2 regions of the Rossellomorea vietnamensis genome follow, and region 1 is predicted to be linked to the other one. Evidence: riboswitches for the same ligand, from Rfam matches in the RefSeq annotation. Region 1 holds a riboswitch; the other holds the start of a gene.
The links. A riboswitch is a leader RNA that binds a small molecule or an ion and turns the genes downstream of it on or off. The one in region 1 is predicted to bind glycine.
Positions count from the first base shown of each region.

Region 2: linked by a shared signal. The riboswitch ahead of gcvT (glycine cleavage system aminomethyltransferase GcvT) and the one ahead of N5C46_RS14930 (amino acid permease) in region 1 are both predicted to bind glycine.

Region 1 covers NZ_CP104558.1:2,872,761-2,888,621, reverse strand. Annotated here, with positions in the region: gene yiaA (inner membrane protein YiaA) at 1-262, opposite strand, end outside; gene N5C46_RS14940 (tRNA dihydrouridine synthase) at 609-1,604, shown strand; gene N5C46_RS14935 (Gfo/Idh/MocA family protein) at 1,685-2,665, opposite strand; gene N5C46_RS14930 (amino acid permease) at 2,718-4,046, opposite strand; glycine riboswitch at 4,184-4,264, opposite strand; gene rlmH (23S rRNA (pseudouridine(1915)-N(3))-methyltransferase RlmH) at 4,384-4,863, opposite strand; gene N5C46_RS14920 (CxxH/CxxC protein) at 4,958-5,116, opposite strand; gene N5C46_RS14915 (S1C family serine protease) at 5,227-6,471, opposite strand; gene N5C46_RS14910 (MBL fold metallo-hydrolase) at 6,673-7,467, opposite strand; gene N5C46_RS14905 (two-component system regulatory protein YycI) at 7,473-8,276, opposite strand; gene N5C46_RS14900 (YycH family regulatory protein) at 8,278-9,615, opposite strand; gene walK (cell wall metabolism sensor histidine kinase WalK) at 9,612-11,438, opposite strand; gene yycF (response regulator YycF) at 11,445-12,152, opposite strand; gene N5C46_RS14885 (M23 family metallopeptidase) at 12,369-13,853, opposite strand; tRNA gene N5C46_RS14880 (tRNA-Phe) at 14,209-14,281, opposite strand; tRNA gene N5C46_RS14875 (tRNA-Asp) at 14,441-14,517, opposite strand; tRNA gene N5C46_RS14870 (tRNA-Glu) at 14,633-14,704, opposite strand; tRNA gene N5C46_RS14865 (tRNA-Lys) at 14,713-14,788, opposite strand; gene N5C46_RS14860 (DUF350 domain-containing protein) at 15,049-15,462, opposite strand; gene N5C46_RS14855 (glutathionylspermidine synthase family protein) at 15,478-15,861, opposite strand, start outside.
Region 2 covers NZ_CP104558.1:4,502,671-4,518,531, forward strand. Annotated here, with positions in the region: gene N5C46_RS23120 (hypothetical protein) at 221-547, shown strand; gene N5C46_RS23125 (hypothetical protein) at 618-1,256, shown strand; gene N5C46_RS23130 (ATPase, T2SS/T4P/T4SS family) at 1,449-1,814, shown strand; gene comGB (competence type IV pilus assembly protein ComGB) at 1,798-2,820, shown strand; gene comGC (competence type IV pilus major pilin ComGC) at 2,830-3,159, shown strand; gene comGD (competence type IV pilus minor pilin ComGD) at 3,200-3,601, shown strand; gene N5C46_RS23150 (type II secretion system protein) at 3,585-3,911, shown strand; gene comGF (competence type IV pilus minor pilin ComGF) at 3,811-4,344, shown strand; gene N5C46_RS23160 (shikimate kinase) at 4,697-5,197, shown strand; gene N5C46_RS23165 (YqzE family protein) at 5,254-5,433, shown strand; gene N5C46_RS23170 (YqhG family protein) at 5,513-6,304, opposite strand; gene N5C46_RS23175 (DEAD/DEAH box helicase) at 6,273-7,973, opposite strand; glycine riboswitch at 8,148-8,239, shown strand; gene gcvT (glycine cleavage system aminomethyltransferase GcvT) at 8,420-9,526, shown strand; gene gcvPA (aminomethyl-transferring glycine dehydrogenase subunit GcvPA) at 9,543-10,889, shown strand; gene gcvPB (aminomethyl-transferring glycine dehydrogenase subunit GcvPB) at 10,882-12,345, shown strand; gene N5C46_RS23195 (rhodanese-like domain-containing protein) at 12,657-13,040, opposite strand; gene N5C46_RS23200 (lipoate--protein ligase family protein) at 13,250-14,086, shown strand; gene N5C46_RS23205 (ribonucleotide reductase N-terminal alpha domain-containing protein) at 14,438-15,244, shown strand; gene N5C46_RS23210 (endonuclease domain-containing protein) at 15,356-15,861, shown strand, end outside.

The DNA.
Region 1 (15,861 bases):
CCTCTTCCTTGTCTCTTACCGCTTTTTGCAGGGATACAGCTGCATAGAGTCCGAATACCAATACTGCAAAGTAATACCCCTTCTCATTCAGTTCCATTCCGGCATTGAACAAGCCGATCAAATAAGCGGAAACCCCAATCACAAGAGCTGCCCAACTTGCCCCTTTAAATGCGGAAGTTGGTTCCCCTTCTTTTCTTTCCACCTTAATTTTCGGTTTCTTTTCATCACTCTTCATTAACGGATTTTCATTCAACTCAGACATTGGCCGCTCCCCTTTACTGTCGCAGGTCGATACACTGCTTCTGTAAACAATTATAGCAATTTTTTACAGATTGTGTTCGGTATTATAAAATAAATTCTTCCATATTCAACGTACTGAAAGCCCTATTCCGACCGCCTTATTAAACGATTTGGGATTTGGTGCATTTTTCTTCAATAATTAGTATTTCCCTCCCAACAAGACGACACGTTCCCTTGCACTTTTCGTCCAATACCATTAAAGTATATACTGGTTGGAATCCATCCTGACCGGGCATGGATAACAGTAAAGCATCTTACTTTTTAATTTTGGGAACATGCTTCCCTAAAGGAAAGGGTTTAAATAGAGTATGAAAGAAAATTTCTGGCATGAGTTGCCTAAGCCATTTTTTGTTCTGGCACCGATGGAAGCCGTGACCGATGTCGTTTTTCGTCATGTGGTGAGTGAAGCGGCGAGACCTGACGTGTTTTTTACAGAGTTCACGAATACAGAAAGCTACTGTCATCCGAAGGGAAAGGACAGCGTACGCGGGCGTCTGACGTTCACGGAAGACGAACAGCCGATGGTCGCTCACATTTGGGGTGATAAACCTGAATACTTCCGTCAAACGAGTATCGGTGTGGCTAAAATGGGCTTTCGCGGAATCGACATCAACATGGGATGTCCGGTGCACAATGTGGCAGCGAATGGAAAAGGATCCGGCCTGATCCGCCGACCGGATGTCGCAGCGGAAATCATCCAGGCAGCCAAAGCAGGAGGACTTCCCGTCAGTGTGAAAACACGACTTGGTTACACAAAAGTCGAGGAGTGGCACGACTGGCTGAAACACTTGTTGGAACAGGACATTGTCAATCTTTCCATCCACCTTCGCACGAAAAAGGAAATGAGTGACGTGGATGCCCACTGGGAGCTGATTCCTGAAATCAAGAAGCTTCGTGACGAAATCGCCCCTCATACATTACTGACGATCAACGGAGACATCCCTGACCGAGAGAAGGGACTTGAACTTGCGGAGAAATACGGTGTGGACGGCATTATGATCGGACGGGGGATCTTCCATAATCCGTTCGCTTTCGAAAAGGAGAAGAAAGACCATACGAGTGGGGAATTGCTCGATCTTCTTCGCCTGCAGCTCGATCTTCATGATAAGTATTCGGAAGAACTTGAGCCACGCCAATTCAAACCGCTTCGCCGCTTCTTTAAGATCTACGTACGTGGATTCAGGGGAGCGAGTGAGTTACGAAATCGCCTGATGGAATCAGAGACCACCGATGAAGTCCGTGCTTTGCTTGATGAATATGCGGATGCAGTGAAAGATGCGGAAGGATTTTCTGTGTCTAAGTAAATAAAAGTAATGAAAAAAGAGAGAGGAGCTAACCAATGCACCTCTCTCTTTTTTTACCGATGCTTTATAGCAGCAGGCTGCTAATTCCCTACAATCTTATCCATTACCCAGTTAGTACGTGCACCAGAGTCTCCAGTACTCGTACACGAAACGCCACTCCCGGTCAGCTCCTTCACAATGGTTTCGACAAGCGGCTGATGGACATGAAGCGGCCGATCAAAACTCCATTGCTCTTTTCCTTCGACAGTCGTCAATGTGACGGGATCATCTCCAAATGTAGAAAAGCTGATTTTCCCTTTGCTTCCGACGATTTCATTCTTATCCACATTTTCAAAAGCCGTGAAACACCATGTCCCAACACCTTGAACGCCGGATTCAAACTGATATGTACCCGTCACGATATCTTCCGCCTCGTAAAATCCCCCTTGATTGGAAGCAAAACCTTTTGCTTCTTGAATCGGTCCGAGTAGAAAATCAAGTATATCAAGGGTATGGCTGGCCAAATCGAAGAACAAGCCACCTCCCGCTATCTCAGGCTGAACACGCCAAGGTAATTGATCTGACCCTTTTACGTCTTCACCTGCTGTTTGATACTGAGTCGATGAGACAAAACGAACGTCTCCGATTGCATTTTGATCAAGCAATTCTTTTATCTTCAAAAAGCGTTCCTGAGCCCGGCGATAGTATGCCACATACAAAGGGACACCGGCTTCCTCACAAGCAGCCACCATCTCATTGCATTCATTGAAGGTACGTGCCATCGGCTTCTCCACATAAACAGGTTTCCCAGCAGCCGCTGCCGTCAGCGTATATTCCTTATGTGAGCCTGGCGGCGTAGCAATATAAACTGCATCCACATCAGGATCGTTAATCAGGGCATTAGCATCATCGTACCATTTCGCTACCCCATGTCTTTCAGCATAATCCTTCGCCAGCTCACCTGTCCTCCGCATGACGGCAACAAGCTCTGAGTTCTTTACCTTTTGAAATGCAGGGCCACTTTTCTTTTCTGTCACATCTCCGCAGCCGATGATTCCCCATCGGACTTTATTGTATGTCATGATCTCGTTCCCCCTAGTGATTTTCGTCTTACTTCCATTGTAACAATGAGCGTTATCTTTTGCTCCTCATCCGATACAAAATAAATAAGAGAATGAACCATAGAGGAGTCAACAGTAAGGCTGGGCGAGTAGCCTCGGAAAAAAGCATAATCACAAGGATCCCCACAAACAATGTTAGCACCACGTAATTTATCAGAGGAGTGAACGGTGCTTTAAATGACGATTTCTCGTGTAAGTGCGGACGGGTTTTTTTATACTTAATATGACAGATCAGAATGATGCCCCATACCCAAATAAAGCAAATGGCACTGATCGTCGTCACGATGCCAAAGGCCTGTTCCGGTATAAGCTTACTTAATAGAGCCCCTGCAGAAATAACCAGTGTGGATAGGAATAACCCGTTACCCGGAACATGGTTTTGATTCAGTCTGGCAAAACGAGGTGATGCCTGATGATCTTTACTTAAATGATACAGAATCCTGCTGGTAGAAAACATCCCGCTATTACAGGCAGATGCCGCTGATGTTAAAACGACAAAGTTGATGACGCCTGCCGCCAGCGGAATTCCGACCAAGCTAAATGTTTTCACAAACGGACTTTCTCCCGCATTCAGTTCCATCCATGGATTAATGAACAAGAGGACGGTAAGAGCTCCAACGTAGAAAAATAAGATTCTCAAAGGAATTTTATTGATGGCAGACGGGATGTTTTTCTTCGGATTCGATGTTTCCGCTGCCGATACGGCGACTAATTCCACACCGACATAGGCAAAGATGACCATTTGGAAAGCAAGGAGGAACCCTGATATTCCATTCGGGAAAAATCCGCCATGCTCCCACAGGTTTTGAACCGTAACCACTCCCGAGTCAGTCACCAGCAAAATGACACCAAGGGCAATTAACCCAAGGATTGTAATGACCTTGATTAAAGCAAACCAAAATTCCAATTCCCCAAACAGCTTGACCGTTAATAGGTTCAGTCCCAACAATATGATGACACAGATGAGGGCAGGGACCCATTGCGGGATATCAAACCAATATTTCACATAAACACCAACAGCGATCACATCGGCCATCGCCGTCATGATCCAGCAAAACCAATACGTCCAACCCGTCACAAAGGAGAACCGGGGTCCAAGATACTCTTCCGCAATGTCTGGCAGCGATTGAAACCCGGCTTTCGATAACAACAGCTCCCCAAGCGCCCTCATTACGAAAAACAGGGCAATACCCACAATCAAGTAAGCCAAGATGATAGAGGGACCGGCAAGCTGTATCGCCTTGCCGGAACCTAAGAATAGTCCCGTACCGATCGTCCCCCCGATAGCGATCAGCTGAACGTGCCGGTTTGATAGATCCCTCTTTAATTCTCGTTGTTCCAACTTTAACTCCTCCTCATAACCAGTAAAAATAAGCACAAAAAAAGAGATTGGATGGGCTCCAATCTCGTGGTCATAAGAATAACAAATACAATTTATCATGCTAATAATAAATATTACCTGCACGCCAAATACATATCCGATACTCTTCTGTCCTTTTGCCTGAGATAATGAACCCTTCGGCGCCGCGGATCTCCCGCGGTCTCTCCAGAAGCTGCTCCTGCCATGGGATGATCCATAGCAATCATAGCTTTCTATTAATTATATTTTTCGCTTAACGTTTCACTGTCGAATAGTTGATAATTTTAAGGGGTGTTGTGGATTTTGTCAACAGGAGGGATTATTTATGATACGGTTCCCCCCGATTAATCCGAAATGCCCGATAAATCTGCTCCACCAATATCAACCTCATCAATTGATGAGGAAAAGTCATTTTCGAAAAAGAAAGCGTCTCATTGGATCTTTTGATCACGTCATCACTAAGTCCCAATGATCCTCCGATCACAAACGCCACTTTGCTTTTACCGTAGGTTGCAAGCTTGTCCAGGTTATCGGCGAGGTCTTCTGAAGAACGCATTTTCCCTTGAATGGCAAGGGCAATGACATGATGATCGGGTGAGATCTTCGCTAAGATCCGTTCACCTTCTTTATTCTTCACCTGCTCCATTTCGGAGTCACTCAATACTTCTGGTGCCTTTTCGTCTGCCAACTCTACAATTTCGATTTTTGCGTACGCACCGAGACGCTTCACATATTCGCCGATGCCCTGTTTTAAATATTTTTCTTTCAGCTTTCCAACCGTTACTATTGTGATGTTCACTATCCACACTCGCTTTACAAACAATTTACAAACACGTTATCCACAGAAATTATCCACATATCCACAATACCTATCTTTATATGGTATGGGAATATTAGTTCGCCACTATATATACGGCGTTATTCCCACAATATTCACAGGTTGTGGATAACTTCTCATCTTCAGAAAGTTCCGTTAGTTGAGGCGCTACCTCATGCTCATCGACGACAATATCCATGGCCAATTCTACATGCTCCAAGCAGCAGTAAATCATGTCGTTTCCTCCCTAAATGTAGTTTATATACTTATCCACAATCATCATATCATGTAAAGAAAAAGCAGGAAAGGGCGCATTGCCTTCCTGCTTTTCACTTTATCCACATTCTATAATCGGGATTCATCCGTCAGTTTCATCGTGACTTCTTTCTTCTTACCATCCCGGTAGAAGGTCACTTTCATTTGATCGTTCACTTCTTTTTTATTATATAGATGCTTCCTCAAGTCGATTACATTCTCGACCTTTTCACCATCAAGTTCAGTGATCACATCAAGCTCCTGCAAACCAGCTTGAGCAGCAGGGGAGTTCGGAACAGTTTGTCTGATCATCACACCATAATGGATATCTTTCGGTAGCTTCAAGGTTTCCTGCTGGTGATAGGCTGAAATCTGATTGACATCTTCCAGTGTCACACCCATTGCAGGACGCTTCACTTCTCCGTATTGCTCAAGGTCTTCAATGATAGGTCGAGCAGAATTGATCGGGATGGCAAGTCCGATTCCTTCTACCGCTTCCTGGGCGATTTTCATGGAGTTGATCCCGACCAGCTGACCTGAAATATTGATGAGGGCCCCACCGCTGTTCCCGGGGTTGATGGCTGCATCGGTTTGCAGAACCTCTGCGTTCCAATCCTCCATACCATCCTGATTGATGTCGACAGGAATCGTTCTCTCCACACCTGATACAACACCCTGCGTCACGGAACCTGAGAATTGAAGTCCAAGTGGGTTCCCGATGGCGATGACAGGCTCACCCGCTTTCAGTTCATCCGAATTTCCAAACTCGGCAATGTCATCATCCTTGATCTTGCTTCCATCGATTTCAATGACGGCAAGATCTGTCCAAACGTCAGTACCACGGAGTTTAGCAGGCACCTTTGTACCGTCGGCGAGGGTGACCTCCAATTGGTCAGCCCCTTCCACAACGTGATTATTCGTCACGATATAGACCGTTTTTCCTTCTTTTTTATACATGACCCCTGATCCCGTTCCTGCCTGCTGGTCCTGGGTCTGGCCACCCCCCTGACCCCAGAAGCTCTGGGATTGGATATTCGTGATTCCGACCACGGAGTCCCCGGTCTTTTCAACGGCTTTCGTCACATCCGTCGTCACATTGACAGACACATTCTTGGTAGTTCCATTATGATACGTCTGATCGGTTTCTTTCAAATCTTGATCCGGTTGGACCGAATAAGGTAATATATCAAAGTTCGTCAGCTGAGGAATGGCTACGATTACGAGGATTGCCCCAAGGACGACTCCCAACAGCCCCGCCAGGAACATTCCTCCCCGATTTCCCTTTTGCCTGCCAGTCCTGCCTTCAGAATTATGATCACCATCATAATATCCCATTGCGTCTTCATCCTTTCTTACAGCTATTCCTTTTGTTATTTTATCTTTACAAGCCCGATTATAGTCAGATTAAATTAAAAAATGATGAAAAGATGGTAAGAAATTTATTAGGTTACTATTTATGTAAACAAAAAAGGCGAAGACAGAAGTCCTCACCTTTTTCATACCTTTATCAGAGAAATCATAAACATTTGAATCGGTTTAAATCGCCACTAAAGGTGTTGGTACTTTAGGATCCGTATCAAATAGATCGATTTGTTCTCCTACCAGGATTCCTTTTGATTCGAGTGTTTGGGTGACACTCATTCTTGCGAGATCTTTCATATTGTTATCAAGGCTTAAATGAGCCAGGTAAATACCCTTAGTGTTATCACCCATCACTTCACTCATGGCAATGGCCGCGTCTTCGTTGGATACATGACCGTAATCACTCAGGATCCGGCGTTTGATATTCCAAGGGTAACGGCACATCCGGAGCATCCCTACATCGTGATTGCTTTCAAATACATAAGCGTCGGCATTCGAGATGATCCCTTTCATCCGATCGCTTACATACCCTGTATCGGTGACAAGAACAAGCTTCTTATCCCCATGATGGAAAATATAAAACATCGGTTCTGCAGCATCATGTGATACCCCAAATGACTCGATGCTTAATCCCCCGAAGTGCTTGGCCGTTTCCATATCAAAGGTAAACTTCTGCTCTGTATCAATCTTCCCCACTAGACCGTCCATGGCGTTCCACGTCTTATCGTTCGCATAGATCGGCAGCTTGTACTTCCTCGCCAATACACCGATCCCCTTAATGTGATCACTATGTTCATGGGTGACCAGAATCCCCGACAAATCTTCAATCTTCCGGTCGATCTGACTGAACAATCCTTCCATCTGCTTGCCGCTCAATCCGGCATCGACAAGAAAGGAGTGTTCCTCCGATTCAACAAATATCGCATTTCCCGTACTGCCGCTTGCAAGTACACTAAAATGCATCGTCATATCTCTCACTCCAATGTTTCTTTTTCCGGTTTGGTGACCTCTACAATCTGTCCTTCTACGGCATTGATAAATAAATCTTCTTCTTTATCCCCTGATTCCACGACAAAGTGCCAGGTTGGTGCAAGGACCTGGGATTCCTCGGACAGGAACGTCCAATACCCCAATTTCGGTTTATGAACCACACTATCCGGACTGATTTTTTGGTTCGTATAAAGGCCCTGCAATGCTACGAAGGAAGGAATGATGGATTTATCTTCTCCAAACTCATTCAGATCCTCAAGCATGGACTGTTTATACGATACAATTTTATTATCATTATTGACGGTAAGGACGATCTTTCCATTCGTGTTATTGAATAACTGCCTTCCCCGATACGTCTGATAATACGTGATCGTCTGTTCTTCCGTGTTGTAAGCCCAGAAACTGTACTTATCACCATCAATGACCTGGTTTTCCATGAAGTCATTTAAATCGTCCGGTGAAAAATCCTTATCTAATGGAACAGGTTCATCCAACGTAGAATGAATCGTACTTTCGTTAATAACGGTAACATCCTGGTCCTTTAAGATACTGATATCTTCATCCTTGAATTTCTTTGATTTAGCCTGGATATATTTTTCTTCCGTTGGATCCTGGGAAAGTGTCTTTGGGTATTTAATTTTGTCCGCCTTTAATTTTTCCTCAAAAGTAGCCTGACTAAGTGTTTCCGGGTTACTTTCAGACACTTTATTAATAAAGAGGGACATCAAAAAGATATCTAATACGAGAAAAACAATGATGAAAATGCTTTTCGTTTTACTCCAATCCAATTTACAGTCCCTCCTTGTCATCGACGGATAACCTCATCCAATTACCGTCATATTTATAATACCAGGAGGGTTCGAAATTAAGCTTTCTGCTTTCATTTGGGTCCCTTGTCATTTTGTACCCAACGGCAATATCCTCTACATAATCAAGGTCGATCCCATCCACTTGATTCAAAGCATAGATGACGGAAGATCCTGATGGTAACAGGACTTCAGCCGTGTCTTTAAACGAGAAGTCGAGTTTAAAGTATGGCCGATTGTATTTATTGATACCATTCTGACCCCATGTTTGGGAAACTTCAGCCATCCCGTTATCGTTGAAGACAGGGTGGTTTTGCAGAAAAAGGCGATAAACAATTTTATTTTCATAAGGACTTATAGAAAAGAGTTGATAATCATCTGTCCAACCGCCATGATCATTGACGAACTCCATACTCTTTTGTACGAGCATGGCAGGTGAGGATCCATCATCTTTCTCCTCAGAAGGGTTAACGAACGAGAAGGTATTGTGATTCTTATCCACCGTCAATATGGAGGAAACGTCCATGAACGTCACCAAATCGTCCACAGAACCCATATTCACACTATTGGGATCACTGAATAGCGCCTGTTTATATTCTTCAAGAGAACTTAATTCCGTGTAGTAATAATAACTGACATAATCCTCGGGATCTTTTGGCAGAAAAATGGTTTTCCTATCATTTATCGGCTGTTTTATATATTCACGATAAACACTATTATATAACGCTCTTTGCACGAAATTTCGTTTAAATGTATCGAGGCTGGCAAGGCTCACCTGACTCTCATACACTGCCTTCTCCTCTTTATCGTCACTTACCGTAATAAAGAAAATGGAACCAGTCTCACGATTTACGTTGTTCAAATCAATGATAATCCGATTAAACGAAGCCGTGGAAACATTTTTTTCCTCGAGATTCAATCCTTGACTAAAAACCGATAAGGGAACAATATCTGGAAATACAAGTTCAAACTTGTCTTCACTTTGAATAAGAGTATTGATTTCTTGAAAACTATACTCATCTGATACATTTTTTATTTCGAAAAGAGACCACTTTCCAAGTTGCTCGGTCACTTTATCCATTTCGGTCTGATTGGTTGTACCGACTGTTTTGTCCCGCCCATGATAAAAGAGCTTAAACGGCTTAATCAGATGGGTATTCAACTCATTATCCTTCAGCTTTTCCCCGACTGAAACATCATAAGCTCCGTCACTGTTGATCGTATCGTAACTTGGTGAATAGGTCCACAGATTAAAGGTAAGGAAGACACTTATGCAAACAAGTACGGTTAAGACTATCGATTTAATTTTTTCATAATTCATGACCATTCATCCTCTTGTGTGGAATCATATGGGAGGGTAAATACGATTGTCGTCCCTTTACCTTCTTTACTTTTCGCCCACACATCGCCACCGTGTGCTGATATCATTTCTTTCGCAATGGCAAGCCCTAATCCAGTACCGCCCATTTGTCTCGTACGGGCTTTGTCCACACGATAGAAACGTTCGAAAATCTTCTCCAGATTATCTTTCGGAATCCCTAACCCCTGATCGGATACGCTGATCTCGATGAATCCTTCTTTTTCTTTCACCGTAAAGGTAATGGTGCCGCCTTCTGGTGAATACTTTAATGCGTTGGAAATGATATTATCCAGCACTTGAGTGATCTTATCCTGATCAATTTCTACGAACATCGCTTTATCCGGCAAGAAGCGGTTAAATGTTACATTTACATGTTTCGTCATTTCAAAACGATCGATGATTTTATGGAAAAACAGGATGAAGTCCACCCAATCTTTATTAAAACGATAGTCTTTGCTATCCATTTTCGATAATTGGAGGAGGTCATTGACGAGACGGATCATCCGCTCAGTCTCGTTCTGGGTCACGTCAAGAAATTGGGGGGCTATTTCCCTATCCTCCCATGCTCCTTCTGCCAGTGCCTCCAGGTAGCTCCTCATCGTCGTCAAAGGAGTTCTGAGCTCGTGGGAAACGTTGGCGACAAATTCCCGTCTCTCTAAATCTATCTTCTCTTGTTCCGTAATATCATGCAAGACTGCTATAAGACCATTCACGAAGCCCGTCTCTTTTTGGATAATAGAGAAATTCGCGCGTAAAATATACGGTTTATCCTTTGTACTATAATCTAAAATGATAGAGTCCTGTTCATTCGATAAGTCATCGAATGTATACTCTTCATCCAGTCCCAACAACGAAACGATCGGTTGGGAAACGACTGTTTCACGTGAAACATCCAGCATATCAGCAGCAGGATCATTAATGAGAATGACCCGGCCTTTCCGATCAGTCGCAATGACCCCATCGGTCATATAAGACAACACTGAAGAAAGCTTCCTTCGTTCCCCCTCAGTCGTTGCCTGGGCTTCTTGAAGACGCTTCGTCAGATTATTGAACGTAATGGCCAATTGACCGATTTCATCGTATCCGTAGACCTTTACCTTCCTCGAGAAGTTACCTTTTGCCATGGCTAAGGCCTGCTTTCTCATATCCGATATGGGTCTGGTAACGGTTTGGGCCAATAGGACACCCAAAACAGCCGTTATCGCCAGTGCAATGATGGTCCCATTCGTAAAGATCTTATTGATTTCACTCATTTGATCATAAACGGTTTCGATTTCTCCGGCGATATAGATAGTCCCGATGACTTCGTTGTTGGATTCAATCGGTTTGGTGTATACCCATATCCGATCCTTTGTCTTATCATCGAGGTAGATATCATCGTCACCAAATCCGAGTGCAAGGGCTTTTTTAACCTCTTTCTCCGCACTGATCTGACCGACGAGACCTTGATTATTGGGATCAGAGGTCCCCTCGATCCTGGCTCGGCTATTGATGACCCTGATTTCAGCTATATCGGACGTTTTACTGCTATCATCCAATATCCTATATATATCCTCCTGAAGGGTGGGATCGTCCTCGGTCCTTTTTTTCAACATGGCTTCTTTTACGGTATATTCTAATAAGTTCACTCTATTGGTAATAGAGGTTTTAAAGTTCTCCACGAGCTTCTGCTCCAGTTCCCGCACAAAATAAACCCCGATGATTTGCATGGCGAGAAGGATGAGCAGGACGTAGATCAGAACAAATTTCAAATGAATCGAACGGGTTAAGCCAACTTTCTTCATTACATATTACTCCTGTTCAGGATTTCGTAAGTAATAACCTACTCCTCTACGTGTTACGATCCAGGTAGGGTGACTTGGGTTATCTTCAATTTTCTCGCGAAGACGTCTGACAGTAACATCGACTGTACGTACATCCCCGTAGTAATCATAACCCCACACTGTTTGAAGTAAATGCTCACGGGTCATGACTTGTCCGATATGCTTCGCCAAGTAATGAAGGAGCTCGAATTCACGGTGCGTCAATTCGATTGTTTCTCCCCGTTTTGAAACAACGTAGGCATCCGGATGGATCGTTAAGGATCCGACGGTGATTTCATTATTTTCATCCTCAACAGCTTGCTGCGCCCCGTGCTGGTGGCGTCGCAGATTGGCTTTCACCCTGGCAATCAATTCACGTGTACTGAACGGTTTAGTCACATAATCATCCGCCCCAAGCTCCAGTCCCAATACTTTATCGATTTCAGAGTCTTTCGCTGTCAGCATGATGATCGGCATTTCATACTTCTTCCTGATTTCACGGCACACTTCCATTCCATCACGATTCGGAAGCATGATATCAAGAAGGACAAGATCCGGTTTAATTTCTTCCGCCATCTTCACCGCTTCATCGCCATCATATGCGCAATGAACCTCATATCCTTCCTTCTTCAAATTAAACTGTAATATATCTGCAATTGGTTTCTCATCGTCAACGACTAATATCTTCTTTTCCATATCGATTGATCTCCTTTAGAAAAAAGTAATGGATCATATAAAGTTGTGATTAGTATAGGATTCTTCCTTTAAATTTATCACTTTCTCCATATTAATTCATCTTTAACTCTATCATACCCTTTATTTCAATGCTTGTTGATTATAATCTAAATATAACAAAGGGGACTGACAAATAAAATGATTGTGTCAGTCCCTTGCTTGATTCCCTCTATAAAATTACAATACATCCAATGGATTAATCAATGATCCATTTTTGAAGATTTCAATGTGAAGATGAACACCTGTTGCTTCACCCGTTTCGCCCATGATCCCGAGCTTCTGTCCTCTTTCAACCGTTTGTCCGGCAGAAACAGAGATGGAGTCTAAATGAGCATAAAGAGTTCTATATCCATTTCCGTGATCAATGATGACCTTATTTCCATAACCGCCATCGTCCCAGCCTGCTGATACGACTCTTCCATTATCAACGGATTTGATGGTACGGTCACTTGGACGGGCGATGTCGATGCCCTTATGCATTTTCCCCCATCGTTGTCCCTGCTTGGAAGAAATATATCCGCCATTCGTCGGCCATGCAAAACTTCCCGATCCTCGTGAAGGAATGGCTTTTGTCCCTTTAACCACAATATATTTCACCGGATCTTTTAATTTCTTTTCTTCTTTTACATTTTTAGAGATTTGAGAACCATTTACCTCTGTTGTTTCGAAGGTAACGGATTTCTCACCATCCTGACCCTCTTGCTTCACTTTCGTATCGCCCTTATTCATAGAAGAGTCTTCTTCAACTTCTTTATCATAAGCGATCTTTTCAATCTTATTTGCTTCCTTCTTAACGAGTACGTGAACAAGCGGCTCGTATACAGTAACGTTTAACTCTGCACCCACCTTAAGCGCGTCGTCCTCTTTCAAGCCTTCATTTAACTTGAGTAAAGTACCGGTCGTCAATTGATGATCTTCGGCAATCGTACTAAGAGAGTCGCCTTCTTGAACCTTGTACTTCTTCTCTTCTAACGCACCTTTTTTAAGAAAATCAGCCGCTTCTTCAGGGGACATCATTTCTTCCGGTTTCACCTGGGCCTTTTTAACGTCTACATTCTCTTTGAACGAAACTTCTAATAAACGAGTTTCATTTTCTTTTAAAGCGGGTAAAGAAGTAGTGGAAGAGTCTTTTTTCCTTGTCTCTAGTTCAGCCAGCTCTTCTTCGGAAACATAGTTAAGCTTAAAGGCTTTTAAAGCTTCTTCAGCCGCCTGTTCGTCTTTCACATAAGCAACCGGCTTATTGTCAACAACCAAAGCAAATGCATTTGCTTCGACTGCTACAGATTGGTTTAAGCTCTCAATGACTTGTTGATTATTTGTTTTGGAAGCTTCAAATACATTCTCAGGTATGTACGTTACTTCATGATCAAAATCAACCTGGTAATCACTGTATTCCTTCTGAGCCTTCTCAAGCTTCTCCTCTAATACTGCCTTTACTTCGTCCTGACTTGTAACGGCACCTACATACTCACTACCCATGTACACATGATAGATGGTTTGTAAATCTTCTTCAGATCCCGCAGCCGCAGCAGAAGAAAAGGTTAATGTGGTAAGAGCAAGTGTTGTAATCCCTACTCTCTTCACTAATTGACTTGATCTATGTCGAATATTAAGTTTTTTGTATTTGTCTAAAACGGGTAATAACTTCTCTCCAAAACTCATTGACTTGCCTCCTATAAACTAAAGCAAAAATCCCAGTTAACGGTAGTTCATTAAGCCTAATTTAGTCGAATTCTATAAAATTGCTACTTTACTAATTTACCATAATTCGACGAAAACCGGGACGCAGAATCATGATTGTAATATAACTGTATAATTTATCTGAAAATACACTTTCAACTTTTGGGCGATGATCCGCGTCATAATGGGAATGATATGGGTCTAAGGATGGATTTTCGATTGAAATAGGGTTGGTAGAAATTAGAGGATTTTCGATGTTTTATGTTACATGAATATTACAGGGGCATAATAAAAAAGTACTACGAGAGTCTAAGTCGTCGCAGTACTTTTTGTGTGATGGCTCAGGACGGAATCGAACCGCCGACACATGGATTTTCAGTCCATTGCTCTACCAACTGAGCTACTGAGCCAAATAGTTTTCGGCTTCCGCTAAGCTTCGAATCTCTTCGTCAGCTCACTCAGTCACATCCTCACGTATGTAAAATACGCTCCGGTGTTCCTTCGATCGCTTCCTCGACCTTCTCGCTTATCGAAACCCTTTTCCATTTCATGAATATCAGATATGTAAATGGCGGTCCGGACGGGACTCGAACCCGCGACCTCCTGCGTGACAGGCAGGCATTCTAACCAACTGAACTACCGGACCAGAGTTTTTTGACGATAGTCAAAATAACTATCCTTACTTTGCTCTTGCAAAAAAATATGTATTCTATTTCCATATAGTATTACCTAGTAAACCAGCAGTCTAAGGAAATAAAATATGACCCATACGGGATTCGAACCCGTGTTACCGCCGTGAAAGGGCGGTGTCTTAACCGCTTGACCAATGGGCCGTAAAAAATGGTGAGCCATGAAGGATTCGAACCTTCGACCCTCTGATTAAAAGTCAGATGCTCTACCAACTGAGCTAATGGCTCTCTAAGTATATATAAACACGAATCCAAGGCTTGATCAAAGCCTCTTTCGTGACAACGAAATTAATATTATCACAGTATGATTGTCGAGGGCAACAGTTTTTTTGGTTTTTTTGTCGAAAATTATTTCTCGGGGAATAATGTGGGCAATAGTAGGGGGATGAGGAAATGGATTTCGTCTAAATGTACCCCCACCACATAAAAAAGACCCGCCACCAGAGCCACATTACCGCTCCAGCAGCAGACCTCCACCTCAAATAACATCAATAAGTCAAACTAGCCGCCACAACCAAACCGACAACAATAGCTGCGGAGAATAGGCTGAATCCGATGGCGATGTTTCCTTCTTCCACTTTCTTGGCTAAGTTCGTGCGCGGGGTGAGGACGTACTCGATGATCCAGTAGGCGATGACCTGGGTCGCGATTCCGATCAGTCCCCAGATGAACGCGTCTAGGAGGTTCAGGCTGTTCGCCCAGACCGTGTAGATGACGATGGCGAGCCCGATGGCCTTACCCCATAACTTCAGTGCTACGGCAATGTTTCCTTCTTTGATTAACTTCGCTTCTGAGAACTTGGTGGTGAAGGCGAAGACGGTGATTCCGAGGAGCATGAGTCCAAGGCCGGTACCGACATGGGCCAGAAAGCTGAGTAGGGCGTCACTTGTAATGATTTGCATATGTTTCTCTCCTTTTTAATTCTCCCGTATTCCTACAGGCAGAAAGTATGATTCGTTATCGGTGATGGCATTTCCGGCTCGTATGCCGATGGCGCCGGGGTTGCCGTTGATGATGAAGCTTCCGACCATCAAGCTTGCTTCCTTTTTCCCTTCATCGGTCGTGATGACCGAGACAGGAAGGGGGCAAAATTTTTGATAGACAGGGAGGGTTTGTTTATAGGTTTCATTTTTATCTTCCAACAGGACCTTCCCTGTCGCTTCCATTATCTTGACCGTATCTCCTTCGCGGCCGAATGCAGGTTTCTGAACGTAGGTCATCCCGCTTTCTTCGAAGGGTTCGGGATCCAGATAGGTTGGAAGGAAGTAGCGTCCGATCCACTGATGTTCTTCTTCGGTGAA
Region 2 (15,861 bases), 1.6 Mb from region 1:
GCAGGTTTGTTGTAGGAAGCAATTCGGAATTTAAATTTTTTTATTAATCGTCTTAAATAAAAAAGTTAAGATATTAAAGTGTTGCTCAAATTCTAATGTGAAAATAACCCATACCACTAAATAAGTTGTTATGGGTTATTTTTTATTTTGGGAAAATGTAGGAATAATTTATTGCGGTGCAGAATTAGTTAGTTATAAATGCTCAAGGAGGAAATGAATTTTGGTTAGGATTACAAATGCTTTACTAAGTTTTGGCTTTATGATTGTCTTTTCAAGTATCGTTTTATACTTAGATATGCCTGGTTTTATTTTTACGGTTTCACTGATTACGTCTTATTTCATTCCTTATTTTATTCTTCGGTATGTAAGAGAAACAGGATATGATGCTGAGAATGAAGAAATCATTAAAAATTTTAAGAAAGAAAACGAAGAATTAGCAAAAATTAATGGAGAATTAAATTTTGAAGTTGCTAAGTTGCAAAATAAACTAGAAGCTCAAAGAGAGATTGTGGAATTGAGCAAAGAGATGTCTCAAAGAGTAAAGTAAATATCTTTTTTTTAGTTAAAAAAGAGAAAACTATTTTCTTTTAAAAACTGAATATTGGGAGTATTAAATAATGATGAAAAAACTAATAATTATTTTGCTTATGAGCTTTCCTCTTTTTGCTTGCTCTAATACTGTTGAAGAGCCTAAATCTGAAGTAAAGAAATCTGAATCTGAAGTAAAGAAATCTGAAGTAATAAATTCAAAAACAACTGAAGACCCTAAGAAAATCGAATCAAGTTCAGCAGATACTTCAGAAATGGATAACAATGACACTTCTAAAACTGAGGCTGTTAACAATATGTCTGCAGTTGATAATGAATTTCTTGAAGGCGTATCTGAATGTCATGGATATATTCCTGATAGTTATAATAAATTCAAGGAAGCCCTTCGGATTGAGAATGATCAATATGTTGTAGAACGTGATTTAATTATTGAAAGCATTGAAATAGCTGAGAATGGTCTTGAATGTACTCAAGACAAAATGACAGATGTTGGTGGTGTAACAATCTTTGAGGATTCATTGGATGCCTACACTAAAACGCTTTCGAAAATGATATTCTTCAAAAACGAATTAGACTTGTATTTAGAAAATGAAGAAATGGCTACTTTAATCACTGCAGGGGATTACGGGACTGAAATGCTAGAACTCTATAATGACTTTGGGGATGTCTATATACAAGAAGCAAAAGATGTAAATTTAATTGATTGATTCTACCTTCTCTCCCTTGCATTAGGAGGATAAAGCTCATTTTCTTATAAAGGCAGCCCTCAGGGCTGTCTTTTTTGGAGGGATTATTTTGAAAAAAGAAATGAAATTTATGGAAGGATGCAACTCAATTCCCTCCTACTTATATTTATATGCAATTAAGGGCATGGTTCTATTATTATCACTGGTCATTTGGTGATTTCCACCCTGCATACAAGGGACGCAAAAGGGGCGATATATCGCTTGATGGAACTGGGAATCGAGTGGCATGATATCGAACAGACGCTGCTCGCTGTATCTGCTCAGAGATTGCTGAAGCTCCTCTGTCCGATCTGCAAAGCGGAATGTGGCGGTCAATGTCTTAGAGGGAAGAACCGAAACAGGGCATCTGTCTATGAGATCATTACGGGTAGTGCATTGAAGGAAGTATTGAAGGAAGCGAAGGGTGAGAGGGCAGAACATCAGTACCATACATTGCAGGCTTTAATTTGTAAGGGGGTGGCACTCGGATTTGTTTCAGAACATGAATATAGGAAATGGGTTCATGAAGAAAAGCGATGATCAAGGTAAATTTCTGAAGAGGCTTGGTGACCTCCTTCAAAAAGGCTATTCCTTTACAGAAGCCATCGACTTTCTCTTGCTCCCCAAAGAAAAGAAAACCATCAAATTAAAAAAGAGATTGATCGGCTCCCTTCAAAAAGGAGAGTCCATTTCCTCCGTGATGAATAAACAACTCAACATCCCCGCTCATGTCAGCGCACAGATTTTTTTCGCCGAGCATCATGGCCAAATGGGACATACCCTGTCTGAGGCAGGAAGCTATCTCATAAAAAGAAGAAAAAATCAGGAGCAATTGCAAAAGGTCTTTCAATACCCGCTCATGTTAATTTTCATATCCATCATCATGATGGTCTTACTTCGAAAGGTATTATTTCCAAGGTTTCAGTCCCTTTATTCCTCGATGGGCTATGAACCATCCGCCAAGCTTACGTATCTTTTACACTTCATTGAGAACTTCCCCATGATTTTCTGTGCAGGATTACTGTTTCTCCTGCTCCTTACAATCTTCTTTTTCCTTTTTAAAAAGAGAATTTCCTCTGTGAAGCTCTCGGTTGTCTTATGTCGAATACCATTGATCTCCACTTATATGAAGCTCGGTCATTCCCACTTTATTTCAAGGGAATTAAGCTTTCTGCTCTCAAGCGGTGTATCCATCACGGAATCCCTCCTCATTATCGAAAGACAATCATTCCGTCCCACCTTACAATACATTTCAAGCCGTTGCATCAAACAACTCAAAGCCGGGAGTCCGTTTCATGAATGTTTTTCCACGATGCCTTTTTTCCAGGAAGAGTTGTCTTTCGTTATCCAGCATGGGCAGACGAACGGGCGATTATCAGAGGAACTTCATATTTACAGTGAGATCTGCTTTCAGGAATTAGAAGAGAAAACGCATGCCTCTCTCAAGTATATCCAGCCTGCCATCTTTACTTTTGTCGGTCTATTCATCATGGCGATCTATTTCTCCATCATGATGCCACTCTTTCAGATGATGCAGGGAATCTAAAAGAAATCCATACCCAGGAGGAAAATTATGCTCAAAAATGAAAAAGGATTCACCCTAATCGAAATGATGATCGTTTTGCTCGTCATTTCCGTCTTGCTTTTTATCACCATCCCGAATGTCACAAATCAGAGTAACTCCATCAATTCTAAGGGATGTGAAGCGTTCGTTCATATGGTGGAAGGCCAGATTGAAGCGTATAAAATGGATGGGAATACAGATCCAGTGACCATTGATACACTGGTTACTGATGGTTATCTGAATGATGACTATAAAGCCTGTCCCGACGGAAGGGCCATCTCCATCGATGCTGAAGGGAAGGTGGTGACAGCTGCTGATTAATGAAGGGATAAAAGCTGAAGCGGGTTATACCCTCGTTGAAATGCTCATCGCCTTATTGATCTTTACCATTTTATTATCATGGGTTGGTTTCTCCATCATTCCTTTGAAAGATCATACTGAAAAGGAACTGTTCATTTCGCAGCTCGAATCAGACCTCTACCAGATCCAGAGTTACAGTATCAATCATCAAACACCTCTCTTCCTTACTTTTTATCCATTTACAAATAAATATGTTGCTAAAACGGACGCAAGACAAACGATTGTTTCGAGAGAGCTGCCTGCCGGCATAGTGATCAATTCAACGAACAGCCTGGAGGAAATCACCTTTTATCCCGATGGGAATACAAACCGATTTGGCAGGGTGAATTTTAAAATGGGCGATGTCACCTTGTTTCTAATGTTCCAAATTGGTCAAGGGAGATTTTATGTACAGGAATACTAAGGGTTTCTCATTACCGGAAACACTCGTAGCGTTTAGTTGTGTCCTCATGATATGCGGCTTGTTCATCCCTTTGCTCATTCATTATGCGTCCGGGCTTCAAAAGCTCCAACGTGAAGTGGAAGCATTGAAATTCCTTCGGGAAGGGGTGGAGGAGGCAATCGTTACACATGAGTTTGTCGATCATTCAAGAATCTATAAGGGGGTCGGGTATGAGCTCATTTGGGAAAACGGGGGGAGTGGTGAAGCATGTGTACGCTATGATGAAGACGCAGGGACTATCCGTGAAGTGTGTGTCGGGGCGGATGGATGAGAAGGGGTTCACATTGATTGAGGCTCTGTTAAGCTTTAGTTTGTTTTGTATGATTTCCCTCAGTATTCCCCTGATGATGAAAGGTTTTTCGACGATCAAGCGAGATTTGGTCCCTCCCCGTTATTATGAATGGAATTTATTCCATGAGAGTGTAAGAAATGAATTGAGGAAAGCAAAGGATGTAAATGTATTGCCCAATCAGATCTCCTTCGTCATGGATGGGGATACGATAATGTATGAAAAATATAATCAGTCCATTAGAAGGAGGGTGAATAATAGAGGTCATGAAATCGTCCTTCAGTCAGTGGATGGGTTTGAGTTTAATGTCATCGATCAGGGGGTGCACATGGATCTTGAATTTGAAGGCGGGGAAAAAGTGGAAGGGAACTTCTTCTCCTTTTCAGCGATTGAGGGGGGAGGAGCCATTCCTTAACAATAACGGGTTCATTCTCCCGTATACACTGTTCCTATTGATGATTGTCCTTGTTTTAGCACTTGCGTCAAAAGATTTGTTTATAAGTAAATATCAGTATCTCTCTAATATGAAGAGTATCCAGGAAAGAAATATAAGTGTCTCCCGCGCGATCTTATTGGAAATCGAGAATGGACCCCATCCTTCAGGGAATGTAAGTACCAATTTTGGTGATGTCATGACCATCAGTGAGATGCTAAACCCGCAAGAAGTCCAATTGGAAGTGACATTTTCACGTGATAATAAGGTTTTTCTTCCTGCGACGGTTGTGTATAATAGGGAAACAAAACAAATCATACGTTGGGAGTAGATTATGAAACCGATTTTCTTTATTGGCTTTATGGGGGTAGGAAAGACGACAATCGGAAAACGCCTTGGAGGCGTACTGGATCTTCCGGTCATCGATATGGATCAATACATTGAAAGGATAGAAAAAAAGGCAATCAAAGATATCTTTCTTCAACATGGTGAATCATATTTCAGGGATCTGGAAACGAAAGTGCTCTTTGAATTACAAAGTGAAGAAGCCATCATCACTACTGGTGGGGGAGTGGTGGAAAAAAAGGCGAATCGGGATTTTCTAAAGCAGAACGACTCTGTGTTCCATTTAACATGCACTTTTGATGCACTATGGGAAAGACTTGAAGGGGATGAGAATCGTCCTCTGGTATTAAATAATTCTAAGGACAAATTATTGGGGCTTTTCGAGCGTCGTTTTCCCCTGTATGAAGAAGGGAGCTCAGTAACCATTCATACAGATCATAAATCAGTAGATAATGTGGTTCAAGCGATAGTGCCTTATATCAAGAGTTAGGCTGTATAATTTCCGTTCTAATGGGAATACTGATAAAAGCGGAAGGTGGTGCTTTTATGTCAGTAAATGATTATGTTAAGTTCATAACACAAACATTTGTCCAGCATTATGAAAAATCACCCCATGAACGTAAGACATTAAAAAAGCAGAGAAAGAATGAGCGTGAACCATTTCTCTTCAGGTGGTTCGGCATCATTCCATATGCTTTCATGATCATGTTCAAAAAAAATAAATAGTGGATAAGGATTACCTTTAGGGTAGTCCTTTTTTTGATAGTTAAAGGGGGAGAAACAAAGTTTGCCTCCCCCTGAATCCTCACTTTGGCTGCTGCAGATAAAAAATCCCGCCGTTTATAACTTCAATGGTGATTTTCGGTTCATACTGCTCTTTTAACGCCTGCTGTTCAAGAAAGTAAGATTCAGGCTTTTCTTCCTGATCTCCATAGAAATGATTCAGAAGTTGAAGGTCCTCATCCCAGGTTTTCCTTGCTTGTTCCGCCCATTCAACGGGCTCCCTTTTAATTTCTTCATAAAGATAAGCCTGAATCCGGTTCACTCCGCTTTTCGGCTTGATGATCGGTGTCAAAGTGAATGAGAAATCAGGAATCTTCGGCGTCAGGTTTCTGGATAATAATGATGAATGAAAGTCCTCTTCTATGACGCCGTTGATCAGGTTTAATCCGATGCTTTTGATGCTGTCTTTCTTTCGATTGGATTGATAGGATATTTTAATATTCAGGCCCAGCCAAGGGTGGAGCGGGGTTTGCTGTCCGCTTGGTGTGTACCGGTTTTCATACAGTCGGATATACCCTGCCAGATTTCGCGTCGAATGAAAGATCTGATGCAGCCGGGGTGAACCAAAGTGAATCGGTTCTCCTTTCATATCTTCCGGTGCCTGGTCGGGATTCGTGACGAGAGATAATGTCATAGGATTTGGTGTGCCACCTGTCTTCTCAAGATAATGCCAGTAGAACGGACGGTTCATAAGCTCTTTATCCAAATCGATTGTCAGCTGTACGGTCATATATCCATTGACGTTCGCAACCATATCACAGCCGTTGGCGACGAAGTACCTCTCAAGAAATCGATGAATTTCGTGTTGCTGCATTTGATTTCTCCTCCTTTAATTGTTCGGCGAATTGAATCATACTCGTCAAATTTTCCATTTTGATCTTCATTTCCCCTTCTGTACGGGAGGAGGAAAGGATGTCTGTCACATGCTCTTCAAAATCCCTGAAATCAAGGCGCGTCAGGATTTCGTCCAATTGACCGATCACCCGCTCAAAGAGATTGATCTTTTCATACAGAAGCTTCAGGATATGTTCTTCAACGGTATTCTTTGTTGCAAAGTTATAGATATGGACATCTTCCGTCTGCCCGAGGCGGTGCACACGGCCTATTCGCTGCTCAAGCCTCATGGGATTCCAGGGAAGGTCGAAATTGATCACGTGATGGCAGAATTGAAGGTTGATTCCTTCCCCGCCGGCTTCGGTGGCGATCAGCACCTGGGCATGCTTCTGGAATAATTCACGCATCCAGTCTTTCTTACCACGTTTAAATCCACCCCTGAATGGGACCGAGCTGATTCCATGCTGCTTCAAAAACCATTGAAGATAAAGCTGTGTCGCCCGGTACTCGGTGAAAATGATCACCTTATCATTAATGGATTGTACGATTTCCAATGCTTTCTGAGCCTTTGAGTTCATCGTGACATTTTCTACTTTTTTCATCAGTGTCCCAATCATCTGTTCGAAGGCGGGTGTAGGTGATTCCTTCTTTTCAAGCATATTCTTCAGGGTGTAAAAAACAGCTTCACGTGAGCTGCATGCTTCTCTCTGTAAAGTCAAAAGGGAGAAGGAACTTGAATTGGCCCAGTCATCATATCTCCCCCTGAGCAGATCGATACTGTTATACAGATTCCTTTCGGCTTCATTGAAATCGATCAAAACCGTCTTCACATGTCGCTTTGTCCATTCGATACCAGTATCACCACGTCGGTTACGGATCATCACTTTGTTAATGAGGCTCTTTAAATGTTCATCCTCCTGAAGCGAACGATCTCCTTTTTTATATCTGTCCGTAAATCCCGATTCATTTCCAAGATGCCCCGGCTTTAATAAGGAAACAAGATGAAAGATTTCCTCAACACGATTTTGAATGGGCGTGGCAGTCAAAAGCAGGCAGAATTTCTTCTTTAGATTCTGCACAAATTCATAGTTTTTTGTTTTATGATTTTTCAGTTTGTGAGCTTCGTCAATGATCACCAGGTCATAATCCTGTTCATACACCTTTTCCCGGTGAGGACTTCTTTTAGCAGTGTCCATGGAAGAGACCACGATGTCACATTGATCCCATACATAGCTCTTTCTCTGGGGTACGGCGGGAATGAAGAACTTGCTGTTCAATTCATACGCCCACTGAGAAACGAGGGAAGCGGGAACAAGTATCAATACTTTTTTTACTAAACCCCGAATCATGTACTCTTTTAATATCAACCCTGCCTCGATCGTCTTCCCGAGTCCGACTTCATCTGCAAGGATGGCTTTTCCATTCATCGTTTCCACAACCTGTTTCGCTGCTTCCAGCTGATGAGGGAGAGGAGTGACGTTTGCCAAATGTTTCGGAGCCTGCAGGCCTTCAAAGTTCGGAATTGCAAGATGATGCTCGAATTCGATGGCGAGCTTATAAAGTTCCCAGTTCCCCCATGGCCCATCATTTTCGATTAAATTCTCGAGACCCTCTCCCCACTCTTCATCAAATATAACTTCAACATTCATCTGAAAAACATCTCCTTAATTCTTATAAAAATGATTGCTCAAAACTCGTATTTAATGGTAGGATGAAAATAGATTTTCAATTGTTAGAAAAACTCGAAAATCCGAACATTCACATTTACAACATTTCTTCTGTATATTTCTAGTATGACCAATTGTTTCAAGGAATATTGGCGAATGATGACAAGGGGAGAGACTGTGCATACAGCGCCGAAGGAGCAAGCACGTAAAAGTGTGAATCTCTCAGGCAAAAAGACTCTTGTTGGACGCAACTCTGGAGAGTGTTTCCGACTCAGGAAACCACCAAAGGGGAAAGCCGTTCTTCGGTAAACTTTCAGGTGCAAGGACAGAGAAACCTTCTTTATGAAAAGGGGTTTTTCTGTCCTTTTTTCATGGGATAAAACGTGGTTAAGGATTATGCATGTAAGGAAGATAAAGGGGGAAAAGTCATGTCAGAGTTAAAACAAACACCTTTATACGAAGTGTACAAAGAGTATGGAGGAAAGACCATCGACTTCGGTGGCTGGGCTTTACCAGTGCAATTCTCAAGTATTAAGGAAGAACATGAAGCGGTACGATCCCGGGCAGGACTATTCGACGTTTCTCATATGGGAGAAATTGAAGTGAAGGGTGAAGGGGCTCTTGACTACTTACAAAAAATGATGACAAATGATGTTTCCAAAGTGAAAGACGGAGGAGCTCAGTATACGGCTATGTGCTACGAAAACGGTGGGACGGTCGATGATTTACTTGTTTATAAAATTAAAGACAATGATTATTTGCTTGTTGTCAATGCAGCAAATATAGATAAAGATTTCAAATGGCTGAAAGAACATCAGACAAAAGAAGTTGAAATTAATAATATTTCTGAACATATGGCGCAATTGGCACTACAAGGTCCGATTGCCGAAGAGGTTTTACAAACAATCACAAATGAACATGCATTGAGTGACATCGGGTTTTTTAAATTTCAGACCGAAGTGAGTATAGATGGAAAGCACGCACTCATTTCCCGTACAGGTTACACAGGGGAAGACGGATTCGAGATTTACTGTGATGCAGGTGATGCGGCTGCGATCTGGAAGGCGATCCTGGATGCCGGCAAGGAGAGAGGCGTCCTTCCATGCGGACTGGGTGCACGTGACACATTGCGTTTTGAAGCGAATCTTGCCCTTTACGGACAGGAATTATCCCAATCGATCACACCAATCGAGGCGGGAATCGGATTCGCTGTCAAAGTGAATAAAGAGATTCCATTCATCGGGCAGGAAGTACTGAAACGACAAAAAGAAGAAGGTGCCCCTCGAAAGATCGTGGGTATCGAAATGATCGACCGCGGCATTCCCCGTCATGGTTACAAAGTATTTTCAGGTGAAGAAGAAATAGGGGAAGTCACAACAGGGACACAATCTCCTACCTTAAAGAAAAATATAGGATTGGCATTGCTTAATAAGGAATTCACTTCACTGGATACAGAAGTATTGGTTGAAATCCGGGGGAAAAAGCTTAAAGCGAAAGTGGCATCAACACCTTTTTATAAAAGACCAAAGAAATAGGGGAGGAATGACGGTCATGAAGCATCGTTATTTACCGATGACAGAGCAGGATCAAAGGGAAATGTTAGAACAAATAGGAGTAGACAGCGTTAACGATCTATTTGAAGATATTCCTGAACAGGTTCGTTTCAAAGGGGATTACAACATCAAAGAAGCGAAGTCCGAAACGGAATTGGTAAAGGAACTGACTAAAATGGCAGCAAAGAATGCTGACCTGAAAAGTCATACATCGTTTCTCGGGGCAGGGGTCTATGATCACTACATGCCCATCATCGTAGATCACGTATTATCGCGATCAGAGTTTTATACAGCGTATACGCCGTATCAGCCTGAAATTTCCCAAGGGGAGCTTCAAGCCATCTTTGAATTCCAGACAATGATATGTGAGCTGACAGGTATGGATGTAGCCAACTCCTCTATGTATGATGGGGGAACGGCTCTTGCAGAAGCAGCCATGCTGAGTGCAGGCCAGACCCGCCGGAAGAAGGTCCTTGTGTCAAGCACAGTCCATCCAGAGTCACGTGATGTTTTGCGCTCATATGCAAAAGGTCAGTATATCGAAGTGGTGGAAATTCCGCACACGGATGGTGTAACCGATGTGGAAGAACTTAAGAAATTGATGAGTGATGAGATTGCAGCGGTCATCGTTCAATATCCTAACTTCTTCGGGCGTGTAGAAGAGCTGAAAGCGATCGAGGAAGTGGCACATGGGGATAAAGCGATGTTCGTCGTTTCCTCAAATCCCCTTGCGCTCGGCGCACTTACCCCCCCAGGTAAATTAGGGGCGGACATTGTCATTGGGGATGCACAGCCATTCGGTATCCCGAGTGCCTTCGGTGGACCTCACTGCGGATACTTCGCCGTGAATAAGAAGCTTATGCGTAAGGTACCTGGACGCCTGGTCGGTCAAACCGTCGATGAAGATGGCATCCGCGGTTTCGTTTTGACTCTTCAAGCCCGTGAACAACATATCCGTCGGGACAAAGCGACATCGAATATCTGTTCCAATCAGGCATTGAATGCACTCGCTGCATCCGTCGCGATGACGGCACTCGGAAAACAGGGTGTCAAAGAAATGGCCGTTCAAAATATCCAAAAAGCTCATTACGCCAAAGAAGCCTTAAAAGCGAAAGGATTCCTCGTCGCGTTTGAAGGACCATCATTCAATGAGTTTGTCATAAAAGTAAATAGGCCTGTCAAAGAAATCAATCAAAAGCTACTTGAAAAAGACATGATCGGTGGATATGACCTTGGGCTTATGGATGACAGCTTAACGCAGCATATGCTGGTGGCTGTCACGGAACTTCGCAGCAAAGATGAAATTGATGCATTCGCAGCAGAATTGGGGGATTGTCATGAATAAGCAAGATCAACCTCTTATTTTTGAATTATCAAAAGAAGGCCGAATTGGTTACAGCTTACCTGAAATGGATGTACCTCAGGTAGATTTATCCGAGCTCATTCCATCAGATTACATCCGTACAGAAGCACCGGAGCTCCCGGAGGTTTCTGAACTCGATATCATGCGCCATTATACGGCCCTATCCAAACGTAATCACGGGGTGGACTCAGGTTTCTATCCACTTGGATCCTGTACGATGAAATACAATCCGAAAGTGAACGAAAACGTTGCACGCTTGAACGGATTCGCCCATATCAACCCGCTGCAGGAACCTGAAAGCGTTCAAGGTGCCCTTGAACTGATGTATGACCTGCAGGAGCATTTGAAAGAAATCACCGGTATGGATGAAGTCACCCTTCAGCCTGCTGCAGGGGCCCATGGCGAATGGACAGGCCTTATGATGATCCGTGCTTATCATGAAGCAAACGGTGATACACACCGTACGAAGGTCATCGTACCCGATTCCGCTCATGGAACGAACCCGGCCAGCGCAACGGTTGCCGGCTTTGAAACGGTAACGGTGAAGTCGAACGATAATGGGCTCGTTGATTTAGACGATCTTAAGCGCGTCGTCGGGGATGACACGGCTGCCCTGATGTTGACAAATCCGAACACACTTGGATTATTCGAAGAGAATATCATGGAAATGGCTTCGATCATTCATGAAGCTGGCGGAAAGCTGTATTATGATGGCGCCAATCTAAATGCCGTCCTTTCCAAAGCAAGACCGGGGGATATGGGATTTGACGTCGTACATTTAAATCTCCATAAAACATTCACTGGCCCTCACGGAGGAGGCGGTCCAGGAAGTGGTCCTGTCGGCGTGAAGGAAGACTTGATTAAATACCTTCCTAAACCGGTACTGGTGAAAAATGGTGACACATTCGAATTCGATTACAACAGACCTGAATCCATCGGACGGGTAAAACCTTACTATGGAAACTTTGGAATCAATGTCCGTGCGTATACGTATATCAGGACGATGGGGCCGGATGGACTCAGAGCCGTAACGGAAAACGCGGTCCTGAATGCCAACTACATGATGCGCCGCCTGGCACCTCACTTTGACCTGCCATACGATCGTCATTGTAAGCATGAGTTTGTCATCAGTGGGAAACGTCAGAAGAAGCTCGGCGTCCGTACATTGGATATTGCGAAGCGATTACTGGACTTCGGATATCATCCGCCAACCATCTACTTCCCATTAAACGTGGAAGAGTGCATGATGATCGAACCGACGGAAACTGAATCAAAAGAAACCCTTGATTCCTTCATTGACGCCATGATCCAAATTGCCAAAGAAGCAGAAGAAACACCGGAAATCGTCCAGGAAGCCCCTCACACAACCATCGTGAAGCGTATGGATGAAACACTGGCTGCAAGAAAACCGGTACTTCGTTATACAAAAGAGAGCTAAACATCCTTTCTAAATCGAAAGCCCTGCAGGAAATCTCTGCAGGGCTTTTATTCGAGGGACGGACCTTTGATGTGTAGTGATTGTGAGGGGGAATCCGGCCGATCTGAGTGATTATCCAGCCGAAATGAACAGGAAACCAGCCGTTTTGATGGATAATTCGGCCGAAATATCAAAAAATCAAGCCGTTTTAAGAAGAAATCCAGCCGAAAACCATTTAGTTCCATTTGCGGATGTATCACGGCCACTCACGAACCGGATCATGCACGAACCACATCCAATAAAAAAGATCGCCCCTGGGCGATCTCTCTGCATTATTTTTTATGCTTTACTTTACCTGTCCACTTTTTGAATCCACCTTGTAACTGGTGAAGATTGCGGTAGCCTTTTTTGTGCAGCATTTGAGCTGCTCTTCCACTGCGGAGCCCGCTTTGGCAATAAAGGTATACAGGTTGATCTGAGCGGATTTCCTTTTGTCTCATTTTGATCTGTGACAAAGGAATATTCCGTGCACCGAGGACGTGACCGTTTTCAAATTCATTCGCTTCACGAACATCTATCAATTGAGCTTTACGATATCCTGCTCGAAATTCTTCCTCATTCAGTGTATTCACGATTCTCTTTTGATAGAAGAACGTAAAAAGTGAATAGATGATGATTCCACCAAGTACGACTAAAAGAATATATAATCCTTCCATCATTCATGCTCCTTTCTACAAATGCGCTACCTTCTATTATATTCATGAAGTGCGTAAGAATCAAAACAAATTTATTATTTTAAAGCAAAGACTTTCCAATCTGTTTTTCTTTGTTTTTTCGATTGGATTTGATAGACTAGTAACGGACTTGAATGAAGATGATTTTTTACATAACAATATAAATAGAAGACGCAAATGAGGTATGCTGCATGAAAAAGGAAACGTGGAGATTCATTGACTCCGGGAATTGTTCTCCCTCTTATAATATGGCCCTTGATGAGGCCTTGCTCGATTGGCACAGTGAAGGGAAGATCCCTCCTACGATCCGGTTTTACGGGTGGGATCCAGCGACACTTTCCGTCGGTTATTTTCAAAAAGTAGAAAAGGAAATCAATCTTGAAGCAGTTAAAGAACACGGACTCGGCTTTGTAAGACGCCCGACGGGAGGCAGAGGGGTTCTTCATGAACATGAATTGACGTACAGCGTCATCGTTTCAGAAGAACACCCGGAAATGCCGAGGACCGTCACAGAAGCGTACCGTGTCATCTCAGAAGGGATTCTGAAGGGATTTCAAGGGCTTGGTCTCGAAGCCTACTTTGCTGTACCAAGGACGGCAGAAGAGCGGGAAGGATTAAAGAACCCGCGATCAGCGGTATGTTTTGATGCTCCGAGCTGGTATGAGCTTGTCGTGGAAGGACGGAAAGTGGCAGGAAGTGCACAGACCAGACAAAAAGGTGTCATCCTTCAGCACGGCTCGATTCTATTGGATCTTGATGAGGATAAGTTGTTCAGCCTGTTTAACTATCCATCCGACAGGGTAAAAGAGCGTATGCAGCGGGCATTTAAAAGCAAGGCTGTTGCAATGAATGAAATCAGTTCTGTGCCGGTCACCATGGATATGGCGAAGGAAGCATTCAAAAAAGGTTTTGAGGAAGGATTGAACATCCATCTCGAGCCTTATGAGCTCTCTGAAGAGGAAACACAATATGTTGTGGATCTTGCCGAATCACGATACGAATCTGATGAGTGGAATTTTAAACGTTAAAAAATTTTTTTGTAGAAAAAAAGCGATGCTTGTCGCTTTTTTCCTATTTTACCAACGATTACGGTGCTTTATGTTATATCAAGTTCTAAATTAATAGAAATGGCCGGATTAATAGATGTTTTTCTATTCTTTTCTCGCGTTTTCTATTTTTATTGGCATATTAACCGTTTGACAAACAAATGACCTATTGACCTGAAACACAATATATGGTGTGTCGAATAATTTTTCGTACACAATATGTTGTGTTTATTTATTGCTTTTCCAGAATGGCTATGATATCTTAATACTTGATATAAGACATCAGCGAAGAAAACAGAAACTGAAACATTTGAGATAGAAGGAGTTGTCTTTATGACTGTTGCGTCGAAAAATGCGATGAAATTAAACACCGAGAGATTAAATAAGGATATTGGATTGTTCCCTCAAGTACATCCCATCACACCGGATATGAATACTACACACAAAGGTGTATCCCGTCTTGTCATGATCGATCGTTATTCGTTCAAGGACACGGAGAAGATCACTCTTAACGAAGGAGACTTCGTGGTCCTGACCATCAAGGAGGATCCCAAGTTCCCTGCAAGGGGATTGGGCTACATTTCAAGCATTGATTGGGAAACGAAAAAAGCATCTGTCTGGATCGAAGAAGAGTACAGAAGTGCCATCGATAAACCGGAGGAGATGGAGACGGGGATTGTCTCGAGGACACTCGATGTCATTGAGAAACCACTTGAAGTCTACTATGAACAAATTGCGAAGCGTAACGCAACAGGCTTGGCAGAGGTGGAAGAAACTCCTGAAAAGAGACAGGTTTGGTTTGAAAAATTCTATCATGAGCTAGTGAATCTCCATTTTGTTCCTGCCGGACGCGTCCTATACGGAGCGGGTGCAGGCACGGATGTAACGTATTTCAACTGTTATGTGATGCCATTCGTACAGGATTCCCGCGAAGGTATCTCAGAGCACCGCAAGCAGGTGATGGAGATCATGAGCCGCGGCGGCGGAGTCGGAACGAACGGATCGACCCTTCGTCCACGTAATACTCTCGCGAAAGGTGTCAACGGGAAATCATCAGGTTCCGTTTCCTGGCTGGATGACATCGCGAAACTGACTCACTTGGTTGAGCAGGGCGGATCAAGACGTGGTAAAACAGCATAAGTGCCTCGTCTATAAATAAACCTCGTGAATTGCTGGAAACTCTTTAAGGTAGTGTGTTGTTCAGCCTTCTGATCAGTATAATGAAAAAATACCTATCGTGAGGTGAATAGCATGATACCATATGATGCAAAAAAATCTCAGACGTGTAAGATTTGTGGATTCAAAATTTCTCATAACAAACAAGGACGATTTACATCGCATTTAAAAAATGAACATGAACTTTCATTGAAAGATTACTTGGTTAGCTACTATTACACTAGGGATGACCTGGAGTGCTATAACGAGACGTGCAAAAGTATTGTACAGCTGAGAAGAGGCAAACCCAATAAATACTGTAGTAAAGGATGTGGACGGCGCCAAAGCCGTTTAAGAAAGTGTAAGGTTTGCTCAAAAGATTTTGAAAAAGAAGATCTTAGGGTGAGCACCTGCAGTGAGTCTTGCCATAAGCAACTTAAAAAGAGCTTGGCAAAATCTTGGCATGAGTCATTGAAGGAAGAAGAAAAGCTTCAACACTTTCAAAAAATCATATCCAAGACTGCTAAAACTCGAAAAGCAAACAAAACCCCTTCTTGGAATAGTGGCAAGACTGGTATTTACAGTGAAGAAACCATAGAGAA